2 regions of the Stenotrophomonas sp. 364 genome follow, and region 1 is predicted to be linked to the other one. Evidence: predicted binding sites of a transcription regulator. Region 1 holds the regulator's gene; the other holds the start of a gene.
The links. The regulator FliA, encoded in region 1, starts transcription of late flagellar genes. The targets are predictions, from matches to a motif close to TAAAGTTTNNCNNNCNNNGGCCGATAA.
Positions count from the first base shown of each region.

Region 1 (14,519 bases):
TGTGCGCCGGCGCCGGCGCGCTGCGGGCGCTGGGGGCACTCATCGGCATCGGGGTGGGCATGGCGCGGGCAGTGGGTATCTGGGTGGGGGCGGGGGCAGGGCGGGCAGGGGCCACCGGCGCTGCCACGGCGGCGACGGTCGGCGCACTATCGTGCAGCACATCGTCGGGAAGGTCGTCCCAGCTGGGCCTGGCCGCGTCCGCACCGGTACCTGCAGCGGAGAGAGCGGCGACCGGTGGGCCGAGCGCCGGATCGTTCATCAGCTCGTCGAGCAGGGCCAGGTTGGCCGGTGCGCCGGGCGAGGTGGGGGTGTCGTGGACGGGCGCGAGGGTCTCGACCGGTGGGCCGAGCGCGGGATCGTTCATCAGTTCGTCGAGCAGGGCCAGGTTGGCTGGTGCGCCGGGCGAGGTGGGGGTGTCGTGCACGATCGCGAGGGTCTCGACCGGTGGGCCGAGCGCGGGATCGTTCATCAGTTCAGCGAGCAGGGCCAGGTTGGCTGGTGCGCCGGGCGAGGTCGGGGTGTCGTGCACGGTCGCGAGGGTCTCGACCGGTGGGCCGAGCGCAGGATCGTTCATCAGCTCAGCGAGCAGGGCCAGGTTGGCCGGTGCGCCCGCGGCGGTGGGGGTGTCGAAATGCGCTGCGGGTGCGGGCGCGTCGCTGTCCGGATCAGTACCGGCATCGGCCAGCGCGTCGCGGGCGAACTCGGCGCTGATCGCACGCGCCACGCCATCGGCTTCGGCGTCGTCCTGCGCGGCCACCGCGGCGGTCGGCGGGGTCGATACGTCGGCCTGCACCGGTGCGGCCGGCACGGCATCGCCCAGCAGTTGTTCCAGGTAGTCGTCGAGCACGCCGGCGGTGTTCATGCCGCGCGCTCCATCTGCAGCGCGTCGTCGGCCATGATCCATTCCAGGGCACGGCGGTACGCGGCCAGGCCACGGCCAGGGTAGTCGTCCGACTGCGCCGGAATGGTCAGGCTGGCAGCATTGCAGATGCGGGTGTCGACCGGAATCGCGTCTTCCCAGACGCGGTGGCCGTGCGTGTCCTGCATCAGCTTGACGGTTTCGTTGCCGGCGCGGGTGCGGCGGTCGAACAGGGTCGGCAGGATCGACATCGGCAGCGGGCGGCGGCGCGAGCGTTCGACCATCTCGCCGGTCCGCACCATGCCGTCCAGCCCATGCAGGGCGAGCGGTTCGGCCTGGGTCGGAATGATCAGGCGGTCGGCGGCGGCCAGTGCATTGATCATCAGCAGGCCCAGCGTGGGCGCGCAGTCCAGCAGGATGTAGTCGTGCTGGCCCTGGTGGCGGGCAAAGGCGTTCTGCAGGGCCAGGCCGAGCCCGGGCTGGTTGGCGCTGCGCCGTTCCAGGGTGGCCAGCGCGGCCTGTGCGCACACGTAATCCAGGCCGGGAATAGTGCTGTGACGGCTGAGCGAGGACAGCTCGGCCGGCGGCGTCCCGAACAGCTCCAGCACGCCCTGCGGCGGCGGGTCCAGCGGCACGCCGAAGGCGCGGGTCAGCGACGAATGCGGATCGAGATCGATCAGCAGCACGCGGTGGCCCAGGGCGGCCAGGCCACGGCCGAGAGCCAGGCTCGTGGTGGTCTTGCCCACGCCGCCCTTCTGATTGGCGATTGCCCAGATGCGCATTCGGTTCACTCCTTCATTGCGGGGGAAACGGCGGCGCCCACGCGGCTGCCGGCCGGCACCGGTGGCAACTGCACCGGTGCGATGGGGGATATGGCGGGGGTCTTGCCGGGCGTGGCCGGGTCCGATTCGGCGGTCAACTGCGGCCCGATCGGATCCACGCCCTGCGCGGTGTCGGCCAGGATGATCACCATCACCCGCCGGTTGCGGTTGCGCCCTTCGGCGGTGGCATTGTCTTCGCGCGGGCGGAACTGGCCGTAGCCGACCATCGCCAGCCGCGACGGCTGCAGGCCCTGGTCGGCGAACAGGTGGACCACGCTGGCCGCGCGCCCGGCAGAGAGTTCCCAGTTGGAGGGGAACAACGGGGTGGCGATCGGAATGTTGTCGGTGTGACCTTCCACGCGCACGCCGTTGGGTGCCTCGCGCAGCACCTGGGCCAGCTTGGACAGGGTGTCGCGTGCGTGCACATCCAGCGTGGCCGAGCCGGTGGGGAACAGGATGTCGCTGTTGATCTCCACCTCGATCCACAGCTCGGTGCGGCGCACGGTGATCATGCCGCGCTCGATCAGCGGTGCCAGCGTGGCGGTGAGGCGGTCGGCGATGGTGTTGAGCTGGCGTTCGGCGCGCTGCAGCTGTTCCTGGTTGCGCACCGAAACGGGCATGCGCATCTGCGAGGCCATTGCCGGCAGCAGGGTGGGGTCGTTGGACGGCGCTGGCGCGGCCGGGCCGACGCGGTTGCCGGCCTTGATCACCGACGGGCTGTCCCAGCCGCCGCCCTGCACCTGCTGGTTGCCCACCTGCACCGGGTTGATGGTGCGCGGCGCGCCCCCGAAGGCGGTGGTCAGCGCATCGGCCATGACCCGGTACTTGCCTTCGTTGAGCGAGGAGATGGCGTACATCACCACGAAGAAGGCGAGCAGGAGCGTCATGAGGTCGGCATAGGGAATGGCCCAGGCCTCATGGTTGGCGTGCTCTTCGTGATGCTTGCGACGGGCCATGTCAGTGCAGGAACCCGGAGAGGTTGGTTTCGATGTTGCGCGGGTTTTCGCCCTGCGCGATCGAGATCAGGCCTTCGATGATCATTTCGCGGTCGCGGCTGTTGTGGTGGATCACGCTCTTCAGCTTGGCCGACACCGGCAGGAACAGCAGGTTGGCCGAGGCGATGCCGTAGATGGTGGCGGTGAACGCCGCGGCGATGCCGTGGCCGAGCTTGCTCGGGTCGGCCAGGTTCTTCATCACCGCGATCAGGCCCAGCACCGCGCCGATGATGCCCAGCGTGGGGGCGTAGATGCCCATTCCCTCGAACACCTTGGACGCGGCCAGGTCCTGGTGCTCCTGGCTGCTCAGTTCGATTTCCATCATGTGGCGGATGGTTTCCGGCTCCACGCCGTCCACCAGCAGCTGCAGGCCCTTGCGCAGGAACGGGTCGTTCTGCGCATCCACCTGGGTTTCCAGGCCGAGCAGGCCCTGGCGACGGGCGATGTTGCTCCATTCGACGATCTGCTTGATCAGTTCGTGGCGGTCGCTGCTGGGCGGCAGGATGACCCAGCGCACAATCTTGAAGGCATGCTTGAACACCGCCGGCGAGGTGTGCAGCAGGATGGAGGCGATGGTGCCGACGATCACGATCACGAAGGCGGCCGGCGACCACAGTGACGCCAGGCCGGCCCCCTTGAGGATGCTGCCGCCGACCAGTGAGGCCAGGGCGAGGAAAAGTCCGATGAGGCTGAGTCTGTCCATGGGTCCGTTATCGGCGTATGTGAATGGGACTTGAGATGCCGAAGGAATCCGGTGGGGCGGCGGTCACAGTTTTTCGGGGTAAAGCAGCCGACCAACGGTCGGCTCTACCGGCGTCAGCGGAGGCCGTCCACGTCGAGGATCAGCGACATGCGGCCGTCGCCGATCAGGGTGGCGCCGGCGTAACCGCGCAGGCCGCGCAGTGCCTTGGGCAGCGGTTTGATCACCACTTCCTCGCGGCCCCGCACCTGGTCCACCACCAGCCCGAAGCGGGCTTCGCCGGCCTGCAAAACCACGATGGTGAGCAGCGAGGAGGCAGCCGGTGCGACGGCGAGCCAATGGCGCAGGTCCACCAGCGGCAGCGTGTGCGACTTGCGGTCGAGCACGGCGCGGCCATCGAACCAGCCCAGCGAGGTGTTCGGTGCATGCAGCACCTCCATCACGCGGGCCAGCGGCAGGGCGTAGACGTCGTCGCCGGCCTGCACCAGCAACGTCGGCAGGATGGCCAGGGTGAGCGGGACGCGGATCATGAAGCGACTGCCACGGCCCAGCTCGGACTGGATCTGGATCTGGCCGCTGAGCTCGCGGATGCGCGACTGCACCACATCCATGCCTACGCCACGGCCGGAAATGTCGGTGACTTCCTGTTTGGTCGAGAAGCCCGGCAGGAACACCAGGTGCAGGCATTCCTCGCTGGTCAGGCGGGCGGCCGCTTCCGGATCGATCAGTCCCTTCTCACGTGCCTTCTGGCGCAGCCGTTCGGGATCGATGCCGGCGCCGTCGTCCTGGACTTCGATGCTGACGTAGTCGCCTTCCTGTTGCGCCGACAGCCGCACGTGGCCGCTGCGCGGCTTGCCCTGCGCTTCACGCAGATCGGGGGTTTCCACGCCGTGGTCGATGGCGTTGCGCACCAGGTGCACCAACGGGTCGGCCAGGGCTTCGACCAGGTTACGGTCGAGCTCGGTCTCGGCGCCGATCAGCTCCAGTTCCACTTCCTTCTTCAGGTTGCGCGCCACGTCGCGGGCGACCTTGGGGAAGCGCGAGAACACCTTGCCCACCGGCTGCATGCGGGTGCGCATCACCGCCGACTGCAGGCGTGCGGTGGCGATGTCCAGCGTGGAGACCGCGCGGTCGAGTTCTTCGTCGTGCAGGCGCGCACGCAGGGTCTTGAGCCGGTTGCGTGACAGCACCAGTTCGCCGATCAGGTTGACGATGGCGTCCAGGCGCTTGGTGTCCACGCGCACGGTGTGCTCGGCTTCGGCCACCGGCTTGTTGGCGGCCGGCTTGGCGGCCGGTGCTGCCGCTGCACGGGGCGGCGGTGCGGGCGCGGCCACCGGCTTGGCGCCGGGCACGGCACCGCCATGCAGCTGGTCGAGCAGCGCCTCGAACTCGTCTTCGCCGATCAGGCCATCATCGGCCTTGCCGGCTCCCGCCACGGCGGTGGGTGCGGCGCCGCCGTGCAGGGTGTCGAGCAGGGCTTCGAACTCATCGTCGGTGATCAGCTCGCCGCTGACCGGGGCGGCAACTGCCGCCACCGGAGTGGCCGGGCCGTTGACGTCGAACTGTGCGATCAGCTCCGGCGGCGCATACCCGGGCTCTTCGCCGGCCGACACCGAATCCAGCATCGACTGCAGGTAGTCCAGCGACTGCTGGGCCGCATCGAAGTGGTGGGCCTGCAGCGTGGCCTTGCCGGAGCGGGCCATGCCCAGGGTTTCCTCGGCGGCATGGCACAGCTCGACCATGGCCTGGATGCCGAGGAAGCCGGCACCGCCCTTGAGCGTGTGGAAGCCGCGGAACACCGCATTGAGCTGGTCGCTGTCCTGGGGCGACTGCTCCAGCGACACCAGCTGTTCGCCGAGGCGGTCCAGGATTTCCTGGGCCTCGAGGATGAAATCGGCGGCAATATCGTCTGGAACAGCGCTCATGGTGTTACAGCCCCAAATCCGAAAGCAGGTCGTCAGCATCCACCTGGGATACCTGGTGACGGTCCAGGCCACTCACGGCCGGGCCGGCCAGGCCGTTGTCCCGCTTCTGCGCGGTGTCGTCCTGCGGCGGCAGGCCGAGTGCGCCAAACCCTTCGTGCACGCGACGCACGATCCCCACCACGCGGCGGATGATCTGCCCGGTGAGGTCCTGGTAGCTTTGGGTAAGGGCGATCTCGGTGAGGTTGTGGCGGATCCGGTCCAGCTGCTGGTCCTGGTCGGCGGTGAGGCCATTGGCCCGCAGCTGTTCGGTCAGGGCCCGGCATTCCTCGGCCAGGTCCAGGGTGCGGTGGGTGGCCTGTTCGGTCATCGTCACCACGTGGTCCAGGCGCGCGCAGGCATCGTCCAGCTCGCCGGCTTCGCTGGGCAGGCTGGGCAGTTCGCCCAGGGCCTGGCCCAGTTCGCGGGCGAGCCGGTTCAGGCCGGCCATCATCGGCTGGGTGCGCAGGGCAGCCAGCGCGTCGATTTCCCGGCGCCAGCCGGCTTCATCGCCGCTTTCCAGCGCAGCCAGGGCGTCCTGCAGGCGCTGCACCAGCGCGGATTTGTCGCGAAGGGTTTCCATCAGGCGCTCGCTGCCAGGCGTTCGAAGATCTTGCCGAGCTTTTCTTCCAGGGTCTGCGCGGTGAACGGCTTGATGATGTAGCCGTTGACGCCGCACTGGGCCGCTTCGATGATCTGTTCGCGCTTGGCTTCGGCGGTGACCATCAGTACCGGCAGGGTCTTCAGCTTGGCGTCGGCGCGGATCGCCTTGAGCAGGTCGATGCCGGTCATCACCGGCATGTTCCAGTCGGTGACCACGAAATCGAACGGCTGGCTCTGCAGCAGCGACAGCGCGGCATGCCCGTCCTCGGCTTCGGCCGTATTGGTGAAGCCCAGATCGCCCAGCAAATTCTTGACGATACGACGCATGGTCGAGAAATCGTCGACGATCAAGATACGCATGTTCTTGTTCAAAGCACTTTCCTCGGTATCAAGTGTTCGCGAGGCCGGCGTCGGCCGCCTCGAAGATCTTCAATCGGCCCCGCAGGCGCAGCACGGCCTGGCCGTGGATCTGGCACACGCGTGACTCGCTGACGCCCAGTACGGCGCCGATCTCTTTCAGATTCAGTTCCTGCTCGTAGTACAGCGACAGCACCAGCTGCTCGCGCTCGGGCAGCAGGCCGATCGCATTGCCCAGTTCACGGCCGAACTCGCCGCGCTCCAGCACCTGCTGCGGGGTCGGGCCGCCCTGGGCGACGGTGTCCAGCTCGCCCTGGTCCTCGATCCGCGATTCCAGGCTCAACACCTGGCCGCGTGCGGCGTCTTCCATCAGGCGCAGGTAGTCCGGCAGCGGCATGTCCATGGCGGCGGCCACTTCGGTGGCGCTGGCGGCACGGCCGGTGCTCTGTTCCAGGCGGCGGATGGTGGACGCGGCGTCGCGGGCACGGCGGTGCACCGAACGCGGCACCCAGTCGCCCCGGCGGATCTCGTCGATCATCGAACCGCGGATGCGGATCGAGGCGTAGGTCTCGAACGAGGCGCCCTGGTCGGCGTCGTAGCTGCGCGAGGCCTCGATCAGGCCCATCATGCCGGCCTGGATCAGGTCATCCACTTCCACGCTGGCCGGCAGGCGCGCGGCCAGGTGGTGGGCGATGCGGCGCACCAGGTCCGAATGCTGGGCAATGCACTCGTTGGCGGCGGTGCGTTGCACCTCTTTGTATTGTGCGGCGCCTTTCATGCGGTCACCCCGCGTTGCTTGAGGATGCGTTCCAGGAAGAATTCGACCCCGCCACGCGGCTCGGTCGGAGCCTGCCAGCGGGCGGTGCGGCGGGCGATCTCGGTGATCGCCTGGGCGGCCGGGCTGGACGGGTAGGCCTTGACCACCGGCTGCTGGCGCTGCACCGACAGGCGCAGCCAGTCGTCCTGCGGCACGCAGCCGAGGTAGTTCAGCGACACATCGGCCAGGAACTTCTCGCAGACCCGGGTCAGCTTTTCATACAGCACGCGGCCTTCGTTGGGGTCGCGCACCATGTTGGCCACCACCTGGATACGGTCCACCCCGCGTTCGCGCGAGAGCACCTTGATCAGCGCGTAGGCGTCGGTGATCGAGGCCGGTTCGTCGCAGACCACCACCACGGTGTCCTGGGCGGCCTGGCAGAAGGTCAGCACCCCGTCGGTGATGCCGGCGGCGGTGTCCACCACCATGAAGTCCAGCTCACGCTCCAGTTCGGAGAACACGTTGACCAGGCCCACGTGCTCTGCCGGCTGCAGTTCGGCCATGTGGCGGCGACCGGATGCGGCCGGTACCACCAGCACGCCACCGGGGCCTTCCATGATCACTTCATCCAGGGTGCAGCGCCCGGCGACCAGGTCGGCCAGGGTCAGCTTGGGCTGCAGGCCCAGGATCACATCGATGTTGGCCAGCCCGAGGTCCGCATCCAGCAGCAGCGTGCGCTTGCCCATGTCGGCGAGCGCCACGGCCAGGTTGGCCGACACGTTGGTCTTGCCCACGCCGCCCTTGCCGCCGGTGACGGCGATGGTGCGCACAGGGCCCAGCGGCTGGCTGCGGGTGGCAGACAACGGGAAGGTCTTGGTCAGCTTGGCGTACTCACGCGACGGCATGGTTCAACTCCGGGTTGCAGGGCATATCGGCCGCGCGGCGCAAATCTTCAAGGCGAAGTACAAGATTGGCGGCACTGGCCCGGTGCAGGTCTTCGGGAACGTCCTGGCCATCGGTGACCCAGGTGATCGGCAGGCGGTGGTCCACGGCCACCGACAGGGCGGTGCCGAAGCGGCCGGTTTCGTCCAGCTTGCTCAGCACCACGCCCTGCGGGTTGGCGGCGCTGAAGCGGCGGACCACCTCGTCCATGTCGCCGAAGCTGGTGTTGGCCGGCAGTACCAGTAGCGTGCGGATCTGCTCGGCGGCGCGCAGCCACTGCAGCTGGGCGGCCAGGGCACGGTCACGCGGACCCAGCCCGGCGGTGTCGATCAGCACCAGCTTGTAATCCTGCAGGCGCTCCAGGAGCTGGTTCAGGTCGCTGCCGCTGTTGGCTTCGTGCACTGCGATGCCAAGCTGGCGGCCGAAGCCATACAGCTGCTCGCGGGCGCCGATGCGGCCGGTATCGGTGGTGACCAGGGCCACGTCGCGGGCGGCATGCTTCTCGGCGAAGCGCGAGGCCAGCTTGGCGATCGTGGTGGTTTTGCCGGCACCGGTCGGGCCGACCAGGGCGATCACGCCGCCGGACTCCAGCGGGTCGACCGGGGCGATCGGCAACTTGCGCGACAGCAGGCCCAGCGTCAGACCGCGGCCACGGTGGGCTTCGGTGTCCAGCGGGATCTGCATGGCCACGTCGCGGCTGATGCCGGCGTCGAAGCCATATTCGTCCATCAGGTCCAGCGCGGCGGCGCGGACCGGCGAGCCGCGGAGGCGCTCGTCGGTGAAGCGGTGCATTTCGCGCTCGATGACGTGGCGCATGCCGGCCACTTCATGGCGCAGCTGGCGGATCTCTTCGTCGTCACGCTGCACCACCACCAGTTCGGCGGCGGGCTGCGGCTGGGCCTGCGCCGGTTCCGTGACGGCAACCGGTGCCGGGTTTTCGGCGCGCACCTCGGCGACGGCGGCCAGCGGCTGCGGCATCACGGGGGCGACGGCCTCGGCAACCGGCAGGGCCGGCGGCACGGTCACGCTGACCGGCAGCGGCGGCATCGCCACGGCGGCGGCCGGCACGTGCATCTGGAAGTGCGGTTCGTCGTCCAGCGGCGGGTCGATGATGAAGCGGGCGCGGTTGATCGGCGGGGCGACGGTGGCGACGGCAGCGTCGGCGGCCACCGGCTCGGCCTGTGCCAGCGCCGGCGACGCGGCGGCGGCCTGCTCGACGTTGAACGGGGCGAAGATCTGTTCCGGCAGCGCGCTCATGCCGGCCGCCGGGGCGGTGGCGGCGCGGGCCAGGGTGGCCGCGAAGCCGCTGCTGCCCGGCGGCGGCACGATCTCGTTGGCGGTGTCCAGGGTACGGCCGGTGGCACCCACTGCGGCACGCGCCAGCGCGGCCACCGCGGAGGTGGTCGCGGCCACCGGTTCGGCCGCCACCACGGTCGGCTTGCGACGGGTCACCGCGGCGATCACCGCATCGGCGGCATTGCGCGGTCGCGGCGCCGGGGCGGGGGCCACGTCCTTGCGCGCTGCTTCCAGCGCACGCTGCACCGCACCTTCGTCGTAGTTCGCCGCGGCCACGATCTCGACGCCTTCCTCGATCCGCCGGTTCGACAGGATCACCGCATCAGGACCATGTTCCTTGCGCACCAGGTTCATGGCCGAGCGCATATCGGGAGCGACGAAGCGTTTGATTTTCATGCTGTGGTACCGGGACTGGGGCGGCGGGGTGGTGGAAGGGAAGCGCTGGTTGTCGGTGGTCTGCACGGTCCGGGTTTCCCTTTGTGTCCTGCTGCGTTGATATCGAAATGGGGGTGTGTCTGTTTTCTGGCGCATGTCCGTCGGCGTTCCGACGTCAGCTGATCGTGCCGACCAGCTTCAGTCGTTTGTCCTCGGGTACCTCGCTGTAGGCCAGCACCGACAGCGAGGGGACGCTGTGGCGTACCAGCCGTGCCAGCGCGGCACGCACCGGGCCGGGTACCAGCACGACCGCCGGCTCGTTCTTCGCTTCCTGCTTGCTGACACATTCGGCCAGGCTCTGGTGCAGTCGCTCAGCGAGTCCGGGTTCCAGCGCGGCGCCGTTGCCCTGTGTGGACTCCTGCAAGACACGTTCCAATTGCGGGTTGAGGGTGAACACCGGCAGCTCGGCCGACATGCCGGCGATCTCCTGCACAATGAAACGGCCCAGTGCGTTACGCACCGCGGCGGTCAGCGTGGCCGGGTCCTGGCTGAGCGGTGCGTTCTCCACCAGCGATTCGACGATCTTGCGCAGCTGGCGGATCGGAATGCGTTCGATCAGCAGGTTCTGCAGCACCCGCACCACCGCCGACAAGGGCAGCGACTTCGGAGTGAGGTCTTCGACCAGCTTGGGCGCGCTCTTGGCCAGGTTGGCCAGCAGCTGCTGCACTTCCTCGTGGCCGAGCAGTTCCGGCGCGTGTTCGCGGATCAGGTGCGACAGGTGGGTGGCGACCACGGTGGCCGGGTCGACCACGGTGTAGCCCATGGTTTCGGCGTGGGCACGCTGGTGCGGCTGGATCCAGGTGGCGTCCAGGCCGAACGCGGGGTCCTTGCCGGCAATGCCCTCCAGCGCACCGAGCGCGCTGCCCGGGTCCAGCGCCAGCTCGCGGTCGGGGTGGATCTCGGCGGTGGCCACCGGCACGCCGTGGATCAGCAGGCGGTAGGCGGTGGCCGGCAGCTCCAGGTTGTCGCGGATGTGCACCGAGGGAATCAGGAAGCCGATGTCGTGGGTGAGCTTGCGGCGCACGCCCTTGATCCGGGCCATCAGCTCGCCGCCCTGGTTTTTGTCCACCAGCGGGATCAGCCGGTAGCCCACTTCCAGGCCCAGCGGGTCGACCGGGCGCAGTTCGTCCCAGGTCAGTTCGGCGGTGGGCGAGGGCGTGGCACCGGGCAGGCCGAGGGTCTCGCCGCGGCTGGCGGCCGGCGTTTCGGCGGCGCGTGCGGCGGCGGTGCTCTTCTTCCAGGCCTTCCAGGCCACCACGCCGAGGATCGCGGCCAGCGTCAAGAAGGCGACGTTGGGCATGCCCGGCACCAGCCCGACCACGCCCATGATGGCGGCGGCGATGGTGAGCGCGCGGTACTGGCCGAACACCTGGCCCATCATGGCCTGCGCCATGTCCTGCGAGCGCGACGCGCGGGTGACCAGCATGGCCACCGCCGAGGACACCAGCAGTGCCGGCAGCTGCGCCACCAGGCCGTCACCGATGGACAGCAGGGTGTAGGTGGCGGCGGCGTCGCCGAACGGCATGCCGTGTTGGAGCACGCCGACGGCCAGGCCGCCGAGCAGGTTGATGAACAGGATCAGGATGCCGGCGATGGCGTCGCCGCGGATGAACTTGCTGGCACCGTCCATCGCGCCGTAGAAGTCGGCTTCCTCACGCACTTCCTCGCGGCGGGCCTTGGCCTCCTCGCGCGTCAGCAAACCGGCGTTGAGGTCGGCATCGATGGCCATCTGCTTGCCGGGCATGGCGTCCAGGATGAAGCGGGCGGTCACTTCGGACACGCGCCCGGCCCCCTTGGTGATCACCACGAAGTTGATGATGGTCAAGATGGCGAAGACCACGATGCCGACCGCGTAGTTGCCGCCGATCACGAACTCACCGAACGCGGCGATCACCTTGCCCGCCGCCTCGTGGCCGTTCTGCCCGTGCAGCAGGATCACGCGGGTGGAGGCCACGTTCAGCGCCAGCCGCAGCATGGTGGTGATCAGCAGTACGATCGGGAAGATGGTGAAGTCCAGCGGGCGCTTCACGTACACCACCGCCAGCAGCACCATCAGCGAGATGGCGATGTTGAAGGTGAACAGCGCATCCAGCACCGGCGGGGCCAGCGGCACCACCACCATGGCCAGCAGCGCCAGCACGATCAGCGGGGCGCCCAGCCCGTTGCGGATCATGTCCAGGACCTTGCGGGCGTTCATGCCGGCACCGACGGGCTGGGCGCTCATGCGCGGCCTCCCGTGCCGAATTCATCCACGTTGATGCTCGGGGCGGCCGGCATCGGGCCGCCGCGCCAGGTGCGCAGCTGGTAAACGTAGGACAGGACCTGGGCAACGGCCGAATACAGTCTCACGGGAATTTCCTTTCCAAGTTGACCTTCCCGATACAAGGCGCGTGCCAAAGGCGGGGCGGAGACGATGGCGACCTTGTTGCCGTCGGCTACTTCACGGATGCGCAGGGCGGTTTCATCCACGCCCAGGGCCACCACGGTGGGGGCGCCCATCTTGCCGCCCTCGTACTTCAGGGCCACCGCGTAGTGGGTGGGGTTGACCACCACCACGTCGGCGGTGGGCACCGCTTCCATCATCCGGCGGTTGGACAGCTGCTGCTGCAGCTGGCGGATGCGGCCCTTCACTTCGGGGCTGCCTTCGCTTTCCTTCATTTCCCGGCGCAGCTCTTCGCGGGTCATCTTCAGCTTGCGCATCCAGTTCCAGCGCTGGTAGGGCGCATCGAAGGCCGCCAGGAGCATCATCGCCCCGCCGGTGGCCAGCATCAGCTTCAGGGTGAAGCCCAGGCCATGCACCATGGCTGCTTCCAGTGGCTGGTTGAGCAGGTCGCGCAGCGAGCGGGTGCCATGCCAGACCACCAGCCCGGCGGCGGTGCCGACAAAAGCGATGCGCAGCAATGACTTGGTGAACTCGGCAATGGCTTCGGGTCCGTACAGGCGCTTCATCCCGGCCATCGGGCTGAGCCGCTTGAAATCGGGCATCAGCGACTTGTTCGACCAGCGCAGCCCGCCCATCAGCACCGGTGACAGGAAGCTGGCCAGCAGGCAGATCAGCACCAGCGGCCACATTGCCCACAGCAACTGCAGCAACAGCTCGCCGAAGTGGCCGAACAGGGCCTGGGGGTGCATGCGCAGACCGGGTTCCGGGCTCAGCGCCAGCTTCATCCAGGCCTTGGCACTGCTGCTGATGGTCCCGGCATAGGCCATCAGCGCCAGCACGCCGGCGCCGAACACCGCGGCGGTGGCCAACTCCCGCGAGCGCGGGATGTTGCCCTGCTCGCGGGCATCGCGCAGGCGTTTTTCGGTAGGTTGCTCGGTCTTTTCGCCGGCTTGTTCGTTCTCGGACATGGGCTGCACGACACGGGGGGATTACCCGGGGTCGTGCAAGAACCGTTCCGTGACGTCAGGTCGGGCCGCTGCGCGCGTGCGACACCGGCACCTGGTCGGACTGCGTCGCGGTGGGGATGTTCTCCTTCAAGGGCACCTCACCCACGCCCAGGGCCCGTTCGATCACCAGCGCGGTGCCTTGCCCGTGCAACAGCGCCTGCAGCCGGCCGAACTCGCCGCACCACAGGGTTTCGATGTCGCGGTCGCGATTGCGGTCACGGTCGGCCGCCAGCGCCACCGCCCGGACCTGCAGGCGCCCACCGTCGGCCTGGCCGCCCACCTCAACGCCATAGCCGGGGGTGGCCGCTTTCTTGAGGACCACCGCGCCAGTGTTCTGCCATGCGGTGGCCATGCCTTCGCGCACTTCATAGCCGAGGCTGGCCAGGCCGTCGAGTACGGCCTGGCGCCGGGAAACTGCCGCCAGCGCCTGCTGGTGGCTGGCAAGGGCGGTGTCGCACTGCAGGGTGAGCTCGGTGAGCAGTGGCAGCGCGGTGTCGGTACTGCAGGCGGCCACCCGGGTCAGCAACGGCGCATGCTCGGCCGGGTCCACGGCAGTCAGCCTGCTGGCCACATCCTGCAGCCGTTCCAGCTGCGTGCGGCGCTGGGCGAACGCGGCCGAGGCGGCGGCCAGTTCCAGTACCAGGCTGTCCAGCAGCAGGTTGCGCCGTTGCGGGGCGGTTTCCTGCTCGGCCTTGTGCAGCGCCTCCAGGTAGGGTGCAGCGACTGCCGCGCCCTGCAGCAACTGCAGTTCGGCGATATGGCGGTCCACGCGCAGCAGGCGCGCCTCGCGCTCGGGGTCGGCGGGCTGCCGGGCGGCCCAGTCGGCCAGCGTGGGGGTGGGCGTGGACGTGGCGGTCTGCAATGCGGCGGCCAACGCGCGCTGGTCATCGCTCAGTGTTGCCTGTGCGTCCGGCGGCGACAGGAGCGCGAAGGCACGGGCCAGCACCGCCTCTGCGTCAGTACCGGGGTGACCGTCGGCCAGTGCCTGCAGCACCTGCAGCAGGCCGGCGTCTGCATCAACGGATCGGTCCTGCAGGGTGTTGAGCACGGCGGCGGCGTTGTCGCGCTGCCGCCGCTGCTGCTGGCGGCCTGCGGCAGCGCGGTCGATGGCGCGCGCCTCGCGGTCGCGGGTGTCGGCCTGCAGGAAGGCCGTTTCGGCCTCGATCAGCATCGCATACCGCGTGTTGTCGCTGTCCGCCAACAGCGCCTGCAGCGCTTGGCGGCGCGCCACTACCGCGGCCACCGCCGATGCGTCGCGCTCGCCGACCCGCTCGCACTGGGCCTGCCAGCGCGCCACCGCCTGGTCCAGCCGGTGCAGCATCGCTTCGCGCAGCGCCAGCAGTTCTTCGGCAGTCACGATACGGACGACTTTGGGACCACTCATGGCAGGGTTTCCGGTTGTG
Region 1 covers NZ_CP047135.1:1,795,223-1,809,741, forward strand. The annotation lists gene GQ674_RS08305 (chemotaxis protein CheW) at 1-862, opposite strand, end outside; gene GQ674_RS08310 (ParA family protein) at 859-1,641, opposite strand; partial or broken gene motD (flagellar motor protein MotD) at 1,806-2,636, opposite strand; gene GQ674_RS08320 (flagellar motor protein) at 2,638-3,378, opposite strand; gene GQ674_RS08325 (chemotaxis protein CheA) at 3,492-5,300, opposite strand; gene GQ674_RS08330 (protein phosphatase CheZ) at 5,305-5,919, opposite strand; gene cheY (chemotaxis response regulator CheY) at 5,919-6,311, opposite strand; gene GQ674_RS08340 (RNA polymerase sigma factor FliA) at 6,328-7,074, opposite strand; gene GQ674_RS08345 (MinD/ParA family protein) at 7,071-7,958, opposite strand; gene flhF (flagellar biosynthesis protein FlhF) at 7,945-9,687, opposite strand; gene flhA (flagellar biosynthesis protein FlhA) at 9,842-11,923, opposite strand; gene flhB (flagellar biosynthesis protein FlhB) at 11,947-13,077, opposite strand; gene GQ674_RS08365 (hypothetical protein) at 13,133-14,500, opposite strand; gene GQ674_RS08370 (AAA domain-containing protein) at 14,497-14,519, opposite strand, start outside.

Region 2 (14,519 bases), 2.3 Mb from region 1:
GGCGGCGACCATTGCACGACAGCGTGGCCAGCGACTGCAGCAGTGGGCGCTTGCCGAACACGCGGCCGTAATCGCTCTCCACGCCCCACACTGCCACGATGGTGGCCGGGTCGACGCCGTACTGGGCGGACACCCGGTTCAACAGGTCGCGGTGCTCGACCAGGCGCGCGCGACCGTCGTCGACGCGCTGGCTGTCGACCAGCGCGGCCAGGTAATCCCACAGCGGCGTGGTGAACTCCGGTTGCGCGTCGAGCAGCGGCAGCACGCTCAGGTCAGGGGTGAGGCCGGCAGTGAAGCGCGCGAAACCTGCCGCACTGATGCCCTGCTTGGTCGCCTGCGGTTGCAGGGTGGCCAGGCAGCGGTCGAAATCGTCCTGCGCGGCGGCCGCGACCGAGGCACTGGCCAGGCAGAGCGCGCCAAGCAGCCAGCGGAGGGAAGACCTCATTGGCGGAAATCCTTGCAGCCAAGTGAAGCAACATCATAGCGGCACGCTGCGGTGTGCCGGCGGGGAACGGTCGTTTCAGGCCGCCTGCAGCAGGCGCAGACCGAACGCCGGCGCGCTGGCGGTCCAGCCGGCACACACGCGCAGCCCGGCCCGGGCGGCCAGTGCCGCGAACGAGTCCTCGGTATACTTGTGACTGTACTCGACGGTCATTGCTTCGCCTTCGGCGAAATCGAACGTGCGGCCGGCCACCTCAACCCGCTGCGCACGGGTACTGACCAGATCGGTTTCGATGCGCAACCGTTCCACGCTATAGCGTGCGCGGTGCTGGAAGCCGTCGAGATCGAAGTCGCTGCCGATCTCGCGGTTGAGCCGGGCCAGCAGATTGAGGGTAAAGGCAGCGGTGACCCCGGCCGCGTCGTTGTAGGCCGCTTCGATCAGCGCGGGGTCCTTGTGCAGGTCGATACCGATCAGGGCCAGCCCTTGGGTGCCCATGGTCTGGTGCATCGCCTGCAGCAATGCGACCGCCTCCGGTTCGGCGAAGTTGCCCAGCGTGGAACCCGGGAAGAACAGCAGCCGGCGGGCGGGCTCGCGCTGCGGTTCGGGCAGCTGCACCGGACGGGTGAAGTCAGCGCACACCGGCAGCATCTCGATGTCCGGCAGGGCCGTGGCCAGCCGCGTGATGCTGGCCAGCAGGGCCGCGCGCGAGATTTCGATCGGGGTGTAGGCCACCGGGTCGGCAAGCGCGTGCAGCAGCAGCTCGGTCTTGCGGCCGCTGCCGCTGCCCAGCTCGACCACGTGCAGACGCGAGCCTACCACGCCGGCGATGTCGGCGGCGCAGTCCTGCAGGAGCTGCAGTTCGGTGCGCGTGGGGTAGTACTCGGGCTGGCGGGTGATCTTTTCGAACAGTGCCGAGCCGCGGGCGTCGTAGAAGTACTTGGAGGGCAGCTGCCGTGGCCGGGTGGACAGGCCGTGCAGGATATCGGCGGTGATCCGGGCGCGATCGGGCTGCAGGTCGGTGAGCGCGTCGAGCGCGTCGGTGACGGTGCTCATGCCGGGTCCCGCGCCAGGCGCACGCCGGCGAACTGCCAGCGCGTCGAGGGGGCGAAGAAGTTGCGGTAGCTGGCGCGCACGTGCGCGTCGGGAGTGGCGCAGCTGCCGCCACGCAGGATCCATTGGCCGTTCATGAATTTACCGTTGTATTCGCCGAGGTTGCCGGCGAAGGGGCGAAAGCCCGGATAGGCACCGTAGGCGCTGCTGGTCCATTCCCAGACATCGCCGAACAGTTGCAGGAGCGCGTGGTCGCCTGCCGGGGCGCCGCGCGGGTGGAGGTGGTCGGCGTCGGCAAAATGGCCGTGGGGCGCGACGCCGGTGGCGGCCGCTTCCCATTCGAACTCGGTGGGCAGCCGCGCGCCCTGCCAGCGGGCGTAGGCGTCGGCTTCGAAATAGCTGAGGTGGCAGACCGGTGCATGCGGGTCCAGCGGGCGCCAGCCGCCCAGGGTGAACTCGCGTTCCAGCGCGTCGTCCCAGTACAGCGGGTGCTGCCACCTTTCTGCCTGGCACAGCGCCCAGCCCTCGCTCATCCACAGACCCACTTCGGCATAGCCGCCGGCGTCGATGAACTGCCGGTACTCGGCATTGCTGACCGGGCGGTTGGCCAAGGCATGCGCCGGGACCAGAACGCGATGCACGGGCGATTCGTTGTCGTAGGCGAACGCGGCATGGGCGGGCCAGGCGGGCGCCCCGATCTCGACGATCTGCTCGGGGCTGTCCTGCCAACGCAACGGCGTGGCGGTGGCCTGCGCGTGCGCAAGATCGTCGCGGTACGCCGGTTGCAGCGGGTTGCACCACAGCGCGTGCTTGATGTCGGTGAGCAGCAGTTCCTGGTGTTGTTGCTCGTGGTGCAGGCCCAGCAGCAGCTGGTGGCAGGCCTGCGGTTCGAGCGCGCCAGCCTGCAGCAGGGCGATCACCTGTGCATCCACCCGGGCACGGTAGTGCAGCACCTGCTCCAGCGAGGGGCGCGAGAGCAACCCGCGTTGCGGGCGCGCGTGCGCCGGGCCGATACTCTGGTAATAGCTGTTGAACAGGTAGTGCCACTCGGCATTGAACGGCACGTGGCCGGGCTGGCTGGCCAGCACGAAGCGCTCGAAGAACCAGGTGGTGTGGGCCAGGTGCCATTTGGCGGGGCTGGCGTCGGGCATGCTCTGCACCATCGCATCCTCGGCGCTCAGCGGCGCCGCGAGCGCAACACTGCGCGCGCGGATGCCGGCGTAGCGGGCCGCAAGCGCAGCGTCAGGGGATGGGGCAGCGGGCGGGGGCGAGGCGACGGCGGTGTTCATCGCGGTCAGGATCGACCAGCGCCGGTGAGCGGGACGTCATGGGAAGGCTCACGTGGCGTGACACGCTCAAGTTGAATACGCAGCGGCCGCTATCGGGAAGACCATCGCCTGCGTGGTCCGGTTTGCACCTGCAGCCCTGGCGCGCCGGCCTGCTTTCGTGGAACCGTTCTTGCCCAGTCACCCGCTACGCCAGCCCGGCCATTACCTGTTCCTGCTGCCTGCCCTGCTGGTAGGCGTGGGGGTGTGGTCGGCCACGCCGACCGACGAGGTGGGCAGTGCGATGCACCGCATTCTGCCGCTGGTGCTGACCTGCCTGGGCACCGGCCTGGGCCTGGTCTACAACCGCGTGCGTGCGGTGTGCCTGTTGCTGGCGATCGCAGTGGCCTTTGCCGTGCTGCACGGGCTGGTGGGCAGCTTCCTCAACACCGGCACGGTCAGCGCACTCACGCCGCTGGTGTTCCATGCGGTGTCGCTATGGCTGCCGCTGCTGTTTGCGTTGCACGGGCTGTGGCCCGAGCGTGGCCGGATGCGCCAGGACCTGCTGCTGCGCGGCATCGCCAGTGGCGTGGCTGTCGGTGTGTTCGCGCTGCTGGCTGCACAGGGGCCGCAGGGCATGCACGACCTGCTGTCGAACCATCACTGGCCTTGGTTGCCAACCGGCTGGAGCCGCCTGGCCCAGGTGCCGACGGTGGCCTTCGTGGTGGCCCTGCTTGGGCTGGCGGTGCAGGCGCTGCGCCAGCCGCGTCCGCTGCATACGGCGATGCTGGTGGCCTTGCTGGTGGTCTGGACGATGCTGCCCCGCGTGTTCCTGTCGCCGGCCCTGCTACCGGCGTTGGCCAGCACAGCCCTGCTGTTGCTGGTCTCGGCGATGGTGCAGGAGTCCTTCCACATGGCCTATCGCGATGAACTCACCGGCCTGCCCGGCCGGCGGGCGCTGAACGAGTGCCTGCAGCGGGTGGGCGCCACCTACACGATCGCGATGGTGGACGTGGACCACTTCAAGCGCTTCAACGATACCCATGGTCACGACAACGGCGATGACGTGCTGAAGCTGGTGGCCGCGCGCCTGGCCGGCGTGGGCGGTGGTGGGCGTGCGTTCCGCTACGGTGGTGAAGAGTTCGCGCTGGTGTTCCTGGACCGCCCTGCCCCGGCGTGCGTGGATGCCGTGGAAGCGGTCCGGGCCACCGTGGAAGGTACCCGGCTGCAGCTGCGCGACCGCGCCGCCCGCGACTGCGACGATGCGGTGGGCCGGCTGCAGCGGGGCCGCGGCGGCGCCGGCACGGTGGTGCAGGTAACGGTGAGCATCGGCATGGCCGACAACCGGGTGGGCGACAGCCCGCAGGCCGTGCTGAAGGCCGCCGACCAGGCGCTGTATGCGGCCAAGGACGCCGGGCGCAACTGCGTCCGCGCGCACGGCCAGCAACGGCCGGTGGCGGTGCGCAGCCGCGAGGCGGCTCAGGGCAGCGCGTCGAGGTAGAACCAGCGGCCGTCTTCGCGGACGAAGCGGCTGTGTTCCATCATTTTGACCGCTCTGCCGCCTCCCACCTTGTAGCGGGCGGTAAACGCGACCTGGGCGTGGTCCGGTTCGGTGGTGGTGTACGTGCGGATGGTCAGGCCCAGCCACCGGGTGCGCTGGCCGGGCGCTTCGTCCAGCGACAGCGCGTCCGGGCGCGTGGACGGATGCCAGCTGGCCAGCAGGTAGTCCGGCAGCTGCTTTACGTAGGCGCTGTAGCGCGAACGCATCAGGGCTTCGGCATCGGGTGCGGCGGCGCCTGCGTGGTAGACGCCGCAGCAGGCGGTGTAGGCCAGCGGGCGGCCGCAGGGACAGGGGTCGGGTGTGGTCATGGGGGCATTGTCGCGCGTTTGGGTGGGGGCGCCGTAGGTACCGACGGTTGGTTGGTACATGACCGCGCTGGCGGAGGGCAGCCGACCAACGGTCGGCTCTACCCCGGGTGGGGGGCCGGGCGTATGCTTGCGCGCCTTGTGTCGCGAAGTTGCTGCCGTGCTCGAGCTGGTTCCCCCTGAGCTGTTGTGGTTGGTGGCGATCGCCTTTATCGCCGGCCTCGTCGATGCCGCGGTCGGTGGCGGTGGGCTGGTGCAGTTGCCCGGGCTGTTCACGGTGCTGCCGCAGCACACGCCGGCGATGCTGTTTGGCACCAACAAGTTCAGTTCGATGTTCGGGACCGGCGCGGCCGCATGGCGCTATGCGCGCAATGTGCGCTTCCCGTGGCGGCCGGTGCTGTTCGCGGCGGGCACGGCGTTCGTGTTTTCCTTCGCCGGGGCCACCGCGGTGAGCCTGCTGCCCAAGGACGCGGTGCGCCCGCTGGTGCTGGTGCTGCTGGTGGCGATGCTGGGCTACACGTTGTGGAAGAAGGACTTCGGCGCGCTGCACCGGCCGCGCGAGATCGGCCGCAAGGAGCTGGGCACGGCGCTGGCGATCGGCGCGGTGATCGGCTTCTACGACGGCTTCTTCGGCCCGGGTACCGGCAGTTTCCTGATCTTCCTGTTCGTCCGCTTCTTCGGGCTGGACTTCCTGCGCGCGTCGGCGGCGTCGAAGGTGGTGAACCTGGCGACCAACGTAGCGGCGATCTCGTTCTTCGTGCCGACCGGCAACATCCTGTGGCTGTTCGCGCTGCCGATGGCCGCAGCCAACATCATCGGCTCGGTGGTGGGCACGCGGCTGGCGCTGCGTGGCGGCACGCCGTTCATCCGCAAGCTGTTCGTGGGGCTGGTGGTGGTGCTGATCGCGCGGATGGGGTGGGATACATTCGGCGGGTAACCCGTAGAGCGGGGCTCTGCCCCGCTGCGGTGGATGCGAACGGGGCGAAGGGCAGCCGACCAACGGTCGGCTCTACCTGCGGTGGGCGCGTCAGGCGACCGGTTCGGCGTCCTGCTGGCGGCTGCGTTCGGGCAGCTTCAGTCGCTTGGCTTCTTCGTCGTACTCGATCAGCAGGACGCCGGAGTCGTGGCGGCCGCTGATTTCGACGAAGCAGGCGCCGCCGATGAACGGCTCCAGCGTCATCACCGACTTCAGCGGCGTGGCCACCACCATCTGGAAGCCGAAGTTCTCAAAGATGTTCATCGCCAGCGCGGTGAACTCGTTGTCGGCCTTGTCGAATGCTTCGTCCAGCACCACCGCAGCGTAGCTGGGCAGTTGGCTTTCCGCACCGCCCAGCTGGTAGCGCAGCGCCGCGGCCAGGCAGGTGGTGGCCAGCTTCTGACGCTGGCCACCGGACTTGCCGGCGCCACTGCGGTAGATCTCCACCTGCTGCCGGGTCGCCGCATCCAGCTCGACGCCGATGAACTCCACATGCAGGCGCACGTCGAGCACGTTCTCGCGCCAGCGGCGGTCTTCGCCTTCCTGCGAGCCCAACCGCTTGACCAGCTCACGCAACACGGCGAACTGCGCCTCGGCCAGCTCGCGTTCTTCGGTCTGGTGGTGCGACAGCACCTCGCGCAGCTGCTGGTGGAACTCCAGCACCTCCGGCAGGCGTCGGTCGCTGAGCTCGATGGTGAGCAGGGTGCCGCGGTTGAACGGCACCTGCTCCAGCGAGGCGTTGACTTCGTCCAGGCGCTGGCCGATCGACTTGCGGGCCTCGGCGCTGTGCCGCTGCAGGGCCAGCAGGTTGTTCTTGCTCTGGTTCTGCAGCAGGTCGAAGAAGCGCTCCTCGTGCTGCGGCAGGCCATCGCGCTCCAGGCGCTGCAAGCGGGCCAGGAAATCCTCGGCCGAGGCAACCGACGCAGTGAAATCACCGGATTCTTCCGGCCATGCCTGGGCGAAGCGCCGGAAGCAGGCCACCAGCTGCGTCTCGACGCGGTGCACGTCGTGCTGCGAGGCAGCCAGGCTTTCGTTGATGCCCTTGCTGATCTCGCGCATGTGCGCTTCCAGCGTTTCCAGGCTCAGCCCACCCAGTGCATCGAGACGACGCTGCAGCCCGGCTTCCTGGGTGGCGCCGAGCGCCGGCAGTACCAGAGCGCGGCTGCGCTGGCGCTGGGCGTCGAGCTTGTCGCGTTCGCGCGCGTGCTGGGCAAGCTCGACGCGGGTGTCTTCGTAGGTACGGCGTGCCTGCGCGATGTCCGCGCGGGCCTGGTCGATCTGCTGGGCCAGGCGGGCCAGGTCGGCGTTGCCGTCCTTCAGTTCGCGCAGCGAGGCGGCAATGTCGTCCAGGCGCTGGGCTGCCGTTGCGACGTCCACTTCTTCCCACACGAAGTTGACCAGCTGGTTGCAGGCCAGGCGGCGGTCGTTGTCGCGGTCGCGCTGGCTGCGCAGCCGGACAACGTCTTCGTCGCAGGCGGCGATGCGTTGCGCCAGTTCCTGCGCTTCCTTGCGGAACAGCGCCAGCTTTTCGGTGTTGCTGAAGCCGAGCAGCCAACGGCGACGGTCGCTGATGGAATTGCGGTCGTCCTTTTCGAAGCGGTCGCCCGGATGCTTGACCTGGCCTTCGCGGGAAATGCCGCGGTCGACATCGCGCAGCTGCTTGGCATCGACGCACTCGTAGTCGTAGCGCTTGCCCAGCTCGCGGCGCAGCCACGGTTCAAACACGCTGTCGCGGAACTCCAGCTTGTGCAGCAACGAACGCGCGGAGGGCTCGCGGGCGATGGCATCGTCGTTGCGGCGCACGCGGTAGTAGGTCAACCGCATGCCAAGGTGGGTGCGATTCACCCACGCGTTGACTTCGTTGTAGTGCTTGTCTTCCACCAGCAGCGACTGCGCGAAGCCGAACAGCACGCGTTCGATCGCGCCCTGCCACGCGCCGTCTTCCTGGCGGACCTGGATCAGTTCGCCCACGAACGGCAACGCCGCTTCGGGCACGCCGGTTTCTTCGGCCAGACGGCTGCGCAGCTTCTGCAGCGGCGCGGGAATGCTCGACGGGTTGCGCTCCATCGCCTCCAGCTCGGCACGGACATCGCCGAAACGGCGGGTGTCGTCCTGCTTGCCGGCCAGGCGTTCGGTGATGGCATCGTCCAGCGCAGCCGCGGCCTGCTGGCGATTGTCCAGCTCGCCTTGGGCGCGGGCGATCAGCTGGGCGAAGCCGTGCGCATCGTCGGGCACCGTCTCCTGCAGCTTGCCGGCGGCCTGCTGGGCCTGGTCATGCTTGGCCTGGCGGCGGTCGCGTTCGGCCTGGGCACGGCCTTGTTCGCGCTCCAGCTCTTCGATGCGCTCGCCGCCCTGTTGCCGCCGCTGCAGTTCCAACCCGGCCAGGTGTTCTTCGTGGTTGGCCAGGGTCTGGCGGCGCTGGGTTTCTTCGCCGAGCAGCCCGCGGTGGCGCACGTCGATGTCGTGCAGGCGCTTTTCCAGCAGCTGCTGCAGGCGCGATTCGCGGAAGCTGTCCAGGCCGAGCTTCAGGGTTTCCTCGTCGGCCCGCTGCAGGTTCATCGCCTTCAGCTCGGCGTGCAGCGCACGCGCGGGCAGCAGCGTTTCCACCTGGCGGCGGGCGGTGACCACGGAGGTGTGCGCGCCATCGAGTTCGGCGAAGTCGCTGACCAGCCGTTCGGAGGCGTCGAACGTCTTGGGCGTGTCCAGCATGAAGTCGCGCAGGAAGACGTTGAGGTCGCCCAGGTTCTTGGCCGACTGCGTCTTGTGCAGCAGGCGCAGCGCCATTTCATTGTCGATGCCCAGCAGGTGCCGGAAGCGTTCGGCGTAGCCGACGAAGCTGTCGAAGTGGTGCACGTCGCCCAGGCGCTGCTTGAGCTTGCGCAGGTCCAGGTCGAAGCCGCCCAGATCCTTGGCGATGTCGAACGGCCGCTCGGCAATCAGGTAGTGCTTGCGCACGTCGGCGGCGGCCGCGCCGTTGCCGGCGATCCAGAACAGGCGCACCAGGCTGACCACGCGGCCATCGCCGGCGCGGTATTCCAGCACCAGCGCGGTCCAGGTGGCGCCCTTGCGCAGGTACTGGGTGGCGATTTCACCGGTACCCCGATCCTGCTGGTCGGCCCAGGCGCCGCGCACGTAGGACACCAGGTTGCGGTCGCGACCACTGCGTTCGGCTTCGCGTGCGGCGGCGTTGAAGTCGACGATCGACGGCGGCACCAGCATGGCCGACATCGCATCGAGCAGGGTCGACTTGCCCGAGCCCGACCGGCCCACGAACAGGAAGCCGCGCTCGGCAATCGGCACTTCGGTCAGGCCGTTGAAGGTGCCCCAGTTGTGCACCTGCAGGCGGCGCATGCGGAACTGCTGCAGCCGCGGATCGGGCAGCCCGTCATTGAACAGGGCGGGGGTGTGCTTGGAAATGGCCATGCGTTATCGGTGGTCCGTTCAGGCTTTTGCTGCGGGGGTGTCGCGCAACTGGCGGTACACGTTGGACAGCGCGGAGACGTCTTCGGCGGAGAACAGCAGCTTCAGGGCCGGCGACACTTCGTGGCGGTCGTCCTGGCCGGCAAGGCGGGTCAGGATGTGGTTTTCCTTCATCTTCTGCACCGCCGCGGCAACGCGACGATTGAAGCCGGCGCGGTCGGTGGACAGGTTCTTTTCGTAGATGGCCAGGGCCTCGGCCATCTCGGTGTCGGCCACCACCGCGCGGTTGCCGCGCGCATCGGCCTCGGCCAGCTGCTGGCGCAGGTACAACAGCAGCACCGAGTCGATGAAGGTCAGCGGCGAGCTGCGCAGCAGCACCGGCGCGTCGATGTCTTCGGTGTCGGCCTGGCGGGTGAACGCCACGCCGCTGTCGCGGTCCAGCACCAGTTCCAGGAACAGGTCGGCCAGCGCCGAGCGGATGGCCGCCTCGCTGCGGATCAGGGCCGGCCACAGCTTGGCGTGGCGCAGCTGGTCGATGCTGGGGCCGATCAGCAGCTGGCACAGCGCGCGGCGCCCATCCAGCGGCAGCCGCCCGGTGTCGCCCATGTAGAACACGTCGTTGCTTCGCCGCGGCAGCGGCGTCACCACCACCGGTTCGGCGTCGTGATCGTCCGCAGCCCCATCGTTGGGGGCGACGTCATGGGAATCTTCATGCCAGTTCATGGCGTTTCTCCTGGGTGAACCAAACCAGCGGGATGCGGGCGCGTCGCCACTGTCCATCGCCGCCACGCCAATGGGCGGTTTCCTGTTCGCCGTCCACCACGGTGCCGTGGCGGGTGCCCAGCGACAGGTAGCCGATCACGCTGCCCAGCCCCTGCGGCGCTTCGCGCTGCGACAGGGCCTGGGCGATGCTCAATTTCGGTTGCGCGCCCAGCAGTTCGTGCAGGTCGCGGCGCAGGGTGCGGAAGTCGATTTCCGACGACGCCACCAGGTCGCCGACGCTTTCCAGGCTGATGCTGGCCGCGTCGTTGCGCTGCACGCTGCCGTCCACCTGCGCGCTGCGCGGGTCGTGCAGCTTCCACTGCGACCACGAGCGCAGGCGGCTGGTGGTGAGCTGCAGGTCGCGGCCGATCGGGCGCTGGGCGGAGAATTCGTCGCGCAATGCCAACGCTTCGGACTGGGCCTGCTTGAGCAGCTGGTTGAGCCGGCGCTGTTCCAGGTAACCGCGGCTCTGCACGAACCCGCGCAGGCTGCGCGCGAAGTGCTGCAGCACGTCGTGGACCTGGCCGCCGCGGTCGAGCATGGTGCCGGTGAAGCCGCGCAGGAAGGCGCGCTCGTTGCGGTCCAGCTTGCGCGCGAAGCCCCGTGCCAGCACCGCCTCCAGCGCAGCATCCAGCTGGGCGCTCTGTTCGGCATCGTTGAGCAACCGCCAGAATGCCTGGAAGCTGCGCCCGGCGTCGCTGTCGCCGATCACGTCCACGCCCTCGAACAACCGGGACAGCACGTCGCCGCGCTCGCTTTCGTCGTCGATGATGCGTTCGCGGAATTCGCGGTTGAGGCGTTCGAAGTCATCGCGCACGCGGCGGAAGTCTTCGGTGAGGTCGTCGGCCAGGCCGATGATCTGGCGCGCACGTTCCAGCGCGCGCTTGCCGTCCAGCGCCACCACCCTGCCCTCGCCCACCCGCGCGATCTCGGCGTCGATGCGGTCGCGTTCGTCGCGCAGTGCAGAGAGGCGCGCATCCGGGTTGGATTCGGTCTGCGCCGCCAGCTGCGAGAGCTGCTCGATCACCAGCGCCAGCCGGCTTTCGGTGGCGGCCACGCGGCTCTGCTCCAGGCTGTCGGCGAACCGGATGGCCTGCAGTGCCTGGGTGGAGAGCTCGTACTGCTCCTGGTCGGCACCGTCGGGCAGGCGTCGCTCCAGCCAGCCCTGGGCCAGCCAGTGGGCGATGTAGGCCTGGGCGGTACGCGGCAGCTCGCGCGAGAGTTCCTCGCCGTTGAGCTGGTCCAGCGCGCGCTGCAGGCGTTCATGCAGGGCGGCGGCCGGCAGGGTGCGCTCGCCATCCATCAGCAGGCTTTGCAGCAGGCCGATGATTTCCGGGGCGTTGGCCGCGGCCAGCAGCTTCCACTGGGGCTGTTCGCGCAGGGTACGGTAACGGGTGATGCGTTCGCGGTGCTTCATGCAGCCAGGACATCCGGAAGAACACCGCGCGGCCGGACGCCGCGCAGCAGGAAGGGAACCGGCCCGGCACGATGGTGCCGGGCGCGCGGCAGGTTCAGCGCTTGCCGCCCACTTCGATGAAGCGCAGGAACTCGGCACGGGTGCGGGCGTCCTCGCGGAAGCTGCCCAGCATCTTGGAGGTAACCATGCTGACGCCGCGCTTGTGGATGCCGCGGGTGGTCATGCACTCGTGCGCCCCTTCCACCACCACGCCCACGCCCACCGGCTGCAGCACGTCCTGGATGCACTGGGCGATCTGCGCGGTCATCTTTTCCTGCACCTGGAAACGGCGTGCATAGGCTTCGACCACGCGGGCCAGCTTGCTGATGCCCACCACCTTGCCGGCCGGCAGGTAGCCCACGTGCACGCGGCCAATGATCGGGGCCATGTGGTGTTCGCAGTGGCTTTCGTACTCGATGTCGCGCAGCACGATCAGTTCGTCGTAGCCGGCCACTTCCTCGAAGGTGCGCTCCATGTAGGCGCGCGGGTCGTCGCGGTAGCCGCTGAACCAGTCGCCGTAGGCTTCGGCCACGCGCCGCGGGGTATCCAGCAGGCCTTCGCGGGTGGGGTCTTCACCGGCCCAGCGCAGCAGGGTGCGCACGGCCGATTCGGCATCGGCCTGGGTGACCGGGGTGGCGTCGTTGTCTTTCTTGCTCATTACATACAGCACCCGAAGGGGGGCGAGCATCGTACCCGACAGAGCCCTCGGGCGTCCCACGCCGCCGGCCCGGGACGTGCCCCGACGGGCCCGGCGTTGGGCCGCGGTTGGGGCGGGGGTATTGATAGGATGGAAATTAGTAGTATCCTATCGATCTGCCATGAAACGTACCCTCGACGAACGTACCCAGCTGCAGATGCAGCTCAGCTCCGGCCTGCTTTACGCAGGGCGGCAATGGCAGCGCCTGGCCGACCAGGCCCTGGGCAGCTATGGCATTTCCGCGGCGTGCACCATGCCGCTGCTGATGATCGGGCGCGCCGGCGGCGGTATCCGCCAGGTGACCCTGGCCCAGCAGCTGGGCATGGAAGGCCCGTCCCTGGTGCGCCTGCTGGACAAGCTTTCGGCCAGCGACCTGGTCCGCCGCGAGTGCGATGCCAGCGACCGCCGCGCCAACCTGCTGTGGCTCACCGACAAGGGCGAGGCTCTGGTGAGCCAGCTGGAGACCCAGCTGATCGGGCTGCGCCAGGACGTGTTCGGCGAACTGTCCGTGGACGAACTGCGCACCGTGCTGAAGCTCTGGCAGCTGCTGGCCGATGCGGCCGACCGCGTGACGTAAGCGTTGCCCCGTTGTACCGCCCGGTGTCGTGCCGCGACGCCGGGCGTCCCCCTTTCCGCTCCCCCAGTGAACCCTTTGCCTCGATGTACGGTGAATTCAGTCTCTATGGTGTGTTCGTCCCGACCCTGCTCGGGCTGATGCTGCTGGCCTACCTGCTCAAGAGCGGGTTGCGCCTGGTCCTGCAGCGCACCGGCGCCTACCGCCACATCTGGCACCCCGCCCTGTTCAACCTGGCCGTGTACGTGATCGTGCTCGGCGGGTTGTTTTCCCTGATGCGTTGGATGCAATCGTGAACAAGATCCTCAAGCAGACATTCCCGGTCCTGTTGACCATCGTGGCGGTGCTCGTCGCCGTGCTGGTGCTGCGCCACCTGTGGGCGTACTACATGGACGAACCGTGGACGCGCGATGCGCACGTCAGCGCCGACGTGGTGCAGGTGGCACCGGACGTGTCCGGGCTGGTGGAGGCGGTGAAGGTGACCGACAACCAGCCGGTGAAGCGTGGCGAGGTGCTGTTCGTGGTGGACCGGGCCCGCTACCAGATCGCGCTGGAGCAGGCCCAGGCCGCACTCGGTGAACGCCGCGCCACGCTGGAGCAGCTGCGCCGCGAGATCGCCCGCGACCGCAGCCTGTCCGACCTGGTCGCCGCCGAGGATGCCGAAGTGCGCCGGGCCAAGCTGCAGGCCGCGCAGGCTTCGATGGGTACCGCGCAGGCCGCCGTGGACCTGGCCCGGCTCAACCTGGCCCGCACCGAGGTGCGCAGCCCCAGCGATGGCCACGTCAACGACCGCACCGTGCGCGCCGGCGACTACGTGACGGCCGGGCGCCCGGTGATCGCGGTGCTCGACACCGGCTCGTTCCGGGTCGATGGCTACTTCGAGGAAACCCGCCTGCGCGGCGTGCATGCCGGGCAGAAGGTGGACATCCGCCTGATGGGCGAGGCGCAGCCGCTGCAGGGCCACGTGCAGAGCATTGCCGCCGGCATCGAGGACCGCTACCGCAGCGAGGGCAGCAGCCTGCTGCCCAACGTGACCCCGGCCTTCGACTGGGTGCGGCTGGCCCAGCGCATCCCGGTGCGCATCCATATCGACCACATCCCGGCCGGCGTGTCCTTGATTGCGGGGCGCACCGCCACCGTCACCATCCAGCCCGATGCGGCCCAGCCGGCGCCGGCACGACCGGCACAGGCGGCGTTGTGAGCCGCCCTGCCCTGCACCGCATCGCACTGGGGCTGGCGCTGACCACGCTGGCGGCGTGCACGACCGTGGGCCCGGACTACGTCGTGCCCGCAGGCGCGGCGTTCCAGCGGCCGGAAGCGAATGCCGCCTTCATCGACACCGGCAACCCACAGGTGGCCGCCGGCGCCGAGCTGCCCGCGCGCTGGTGGGAGCTTTACCAGGACGATACCCTCAACGCACTGGTGCAACAGGCGCTGCGTGACAACGTGGAACTGAAGGTGGCCGATGCCAACCTGCGCCGCGCCGCCGCCGTGTACGAGCAGGCGCTGGATGCCGGTGGCTTCGAGTACGAGGCCGAGGCCGGGGTGAGCCGCGCGCAGCTGTCGGCCGAGTCGTTCCTGCTCGAACACGAGCTGCCGCCGATCAACCTGGCCGACGGCAAGTTCGCGGTGTCCTACCAGTTCGATCTGTTCGGCAAGCTCAAGCGCGCCTCCGAGGCCGCGCATGCGGACGAACAGAGCGTGGCCGCCGCGCTCGATCTGGCCCGCGTCTCGCTGGTGGCCCAGGTGGCCGGCAGCTACGTGGAGATCTGCCACGCCAACCATGAGCTGCACGTGGCCGAGCACTCGCTGCAGCTGCAGCAGCGCAGCCGCGAGGTGACCCAGCGGCTGATCAACGCCGGCCGTGGCACGCCGCCGGAGCTGGCCCGCGCCAACGCCCAGGTGGCCATGCTGCAGGCTGCGCTGCCGCCGCTGCATGCGCACCGCCAGGCCGCCGAATACCAGCTGGCCGCCCTGCTCGGCCGCACGCCGGGGCAGCTGCCCGACGGCG
Region 2 covers NZ_CP047135.1:4,358,618-4,373,136, forward strand. The annotation lists gene GQ674_RS19415 (lytic murein transglycosylase) at 1-445, opposite strand, end outside; gene egtD (L-histidine N(alpha)-methyltransferase) at 521-1,495, opposite strand; gene egtB (ergothioneine biosynthesis protein EgtB) at 1,492-2,781, opposite strand; gene GQ674_RS19430 (GGDEF domain-containing protein) at 2,951-4,258, shown strand; gene GQ674_RS19435 (YchJ family metal-binding protein) at 4,237-4,626, opposite strand; gene GQ674_RS19440 (TSUP family transporter) at 4,784-5,560, shown strand; gene GQ674_RS19445 (SbcC/MukB-like Walker B domain-containing protein) at 5,651-9,022, opposite strand; gene GQ674_RS19450 (DUF4194 domain-containing protein) at 9,041-9,742, opposite strand; gene GQ674_RS19455 (DUF3375 domain-containing protein) at 9,729-11,198, opposite strand; gene folE (GTP cyclohydrolase I FolE) at 11,293-11,895, opposite strand; gene GQ674_RS19465 (MarR family transcriptional regulator) at 12,056-12,511, shown strand; gene GQ674_RS19470 (DUF1656 domain-containing protein) at 12,595-12,804, shown strand; gene GQ674_RS19475 (efflux RND transporter periplasmic adaptor subunit) at 12,801-13,709, shown strand; gene GQ674_RS19480 (efflux transporter outer membrane subunit) at 13,706-14,519, shown strand, end outside.
Region 2: GQ674_RS19430 (GGDEF domain-containing protein) is a predicted target of FliA. The motif match lies at 2,848-2,874, and genes of this name have one in related genera.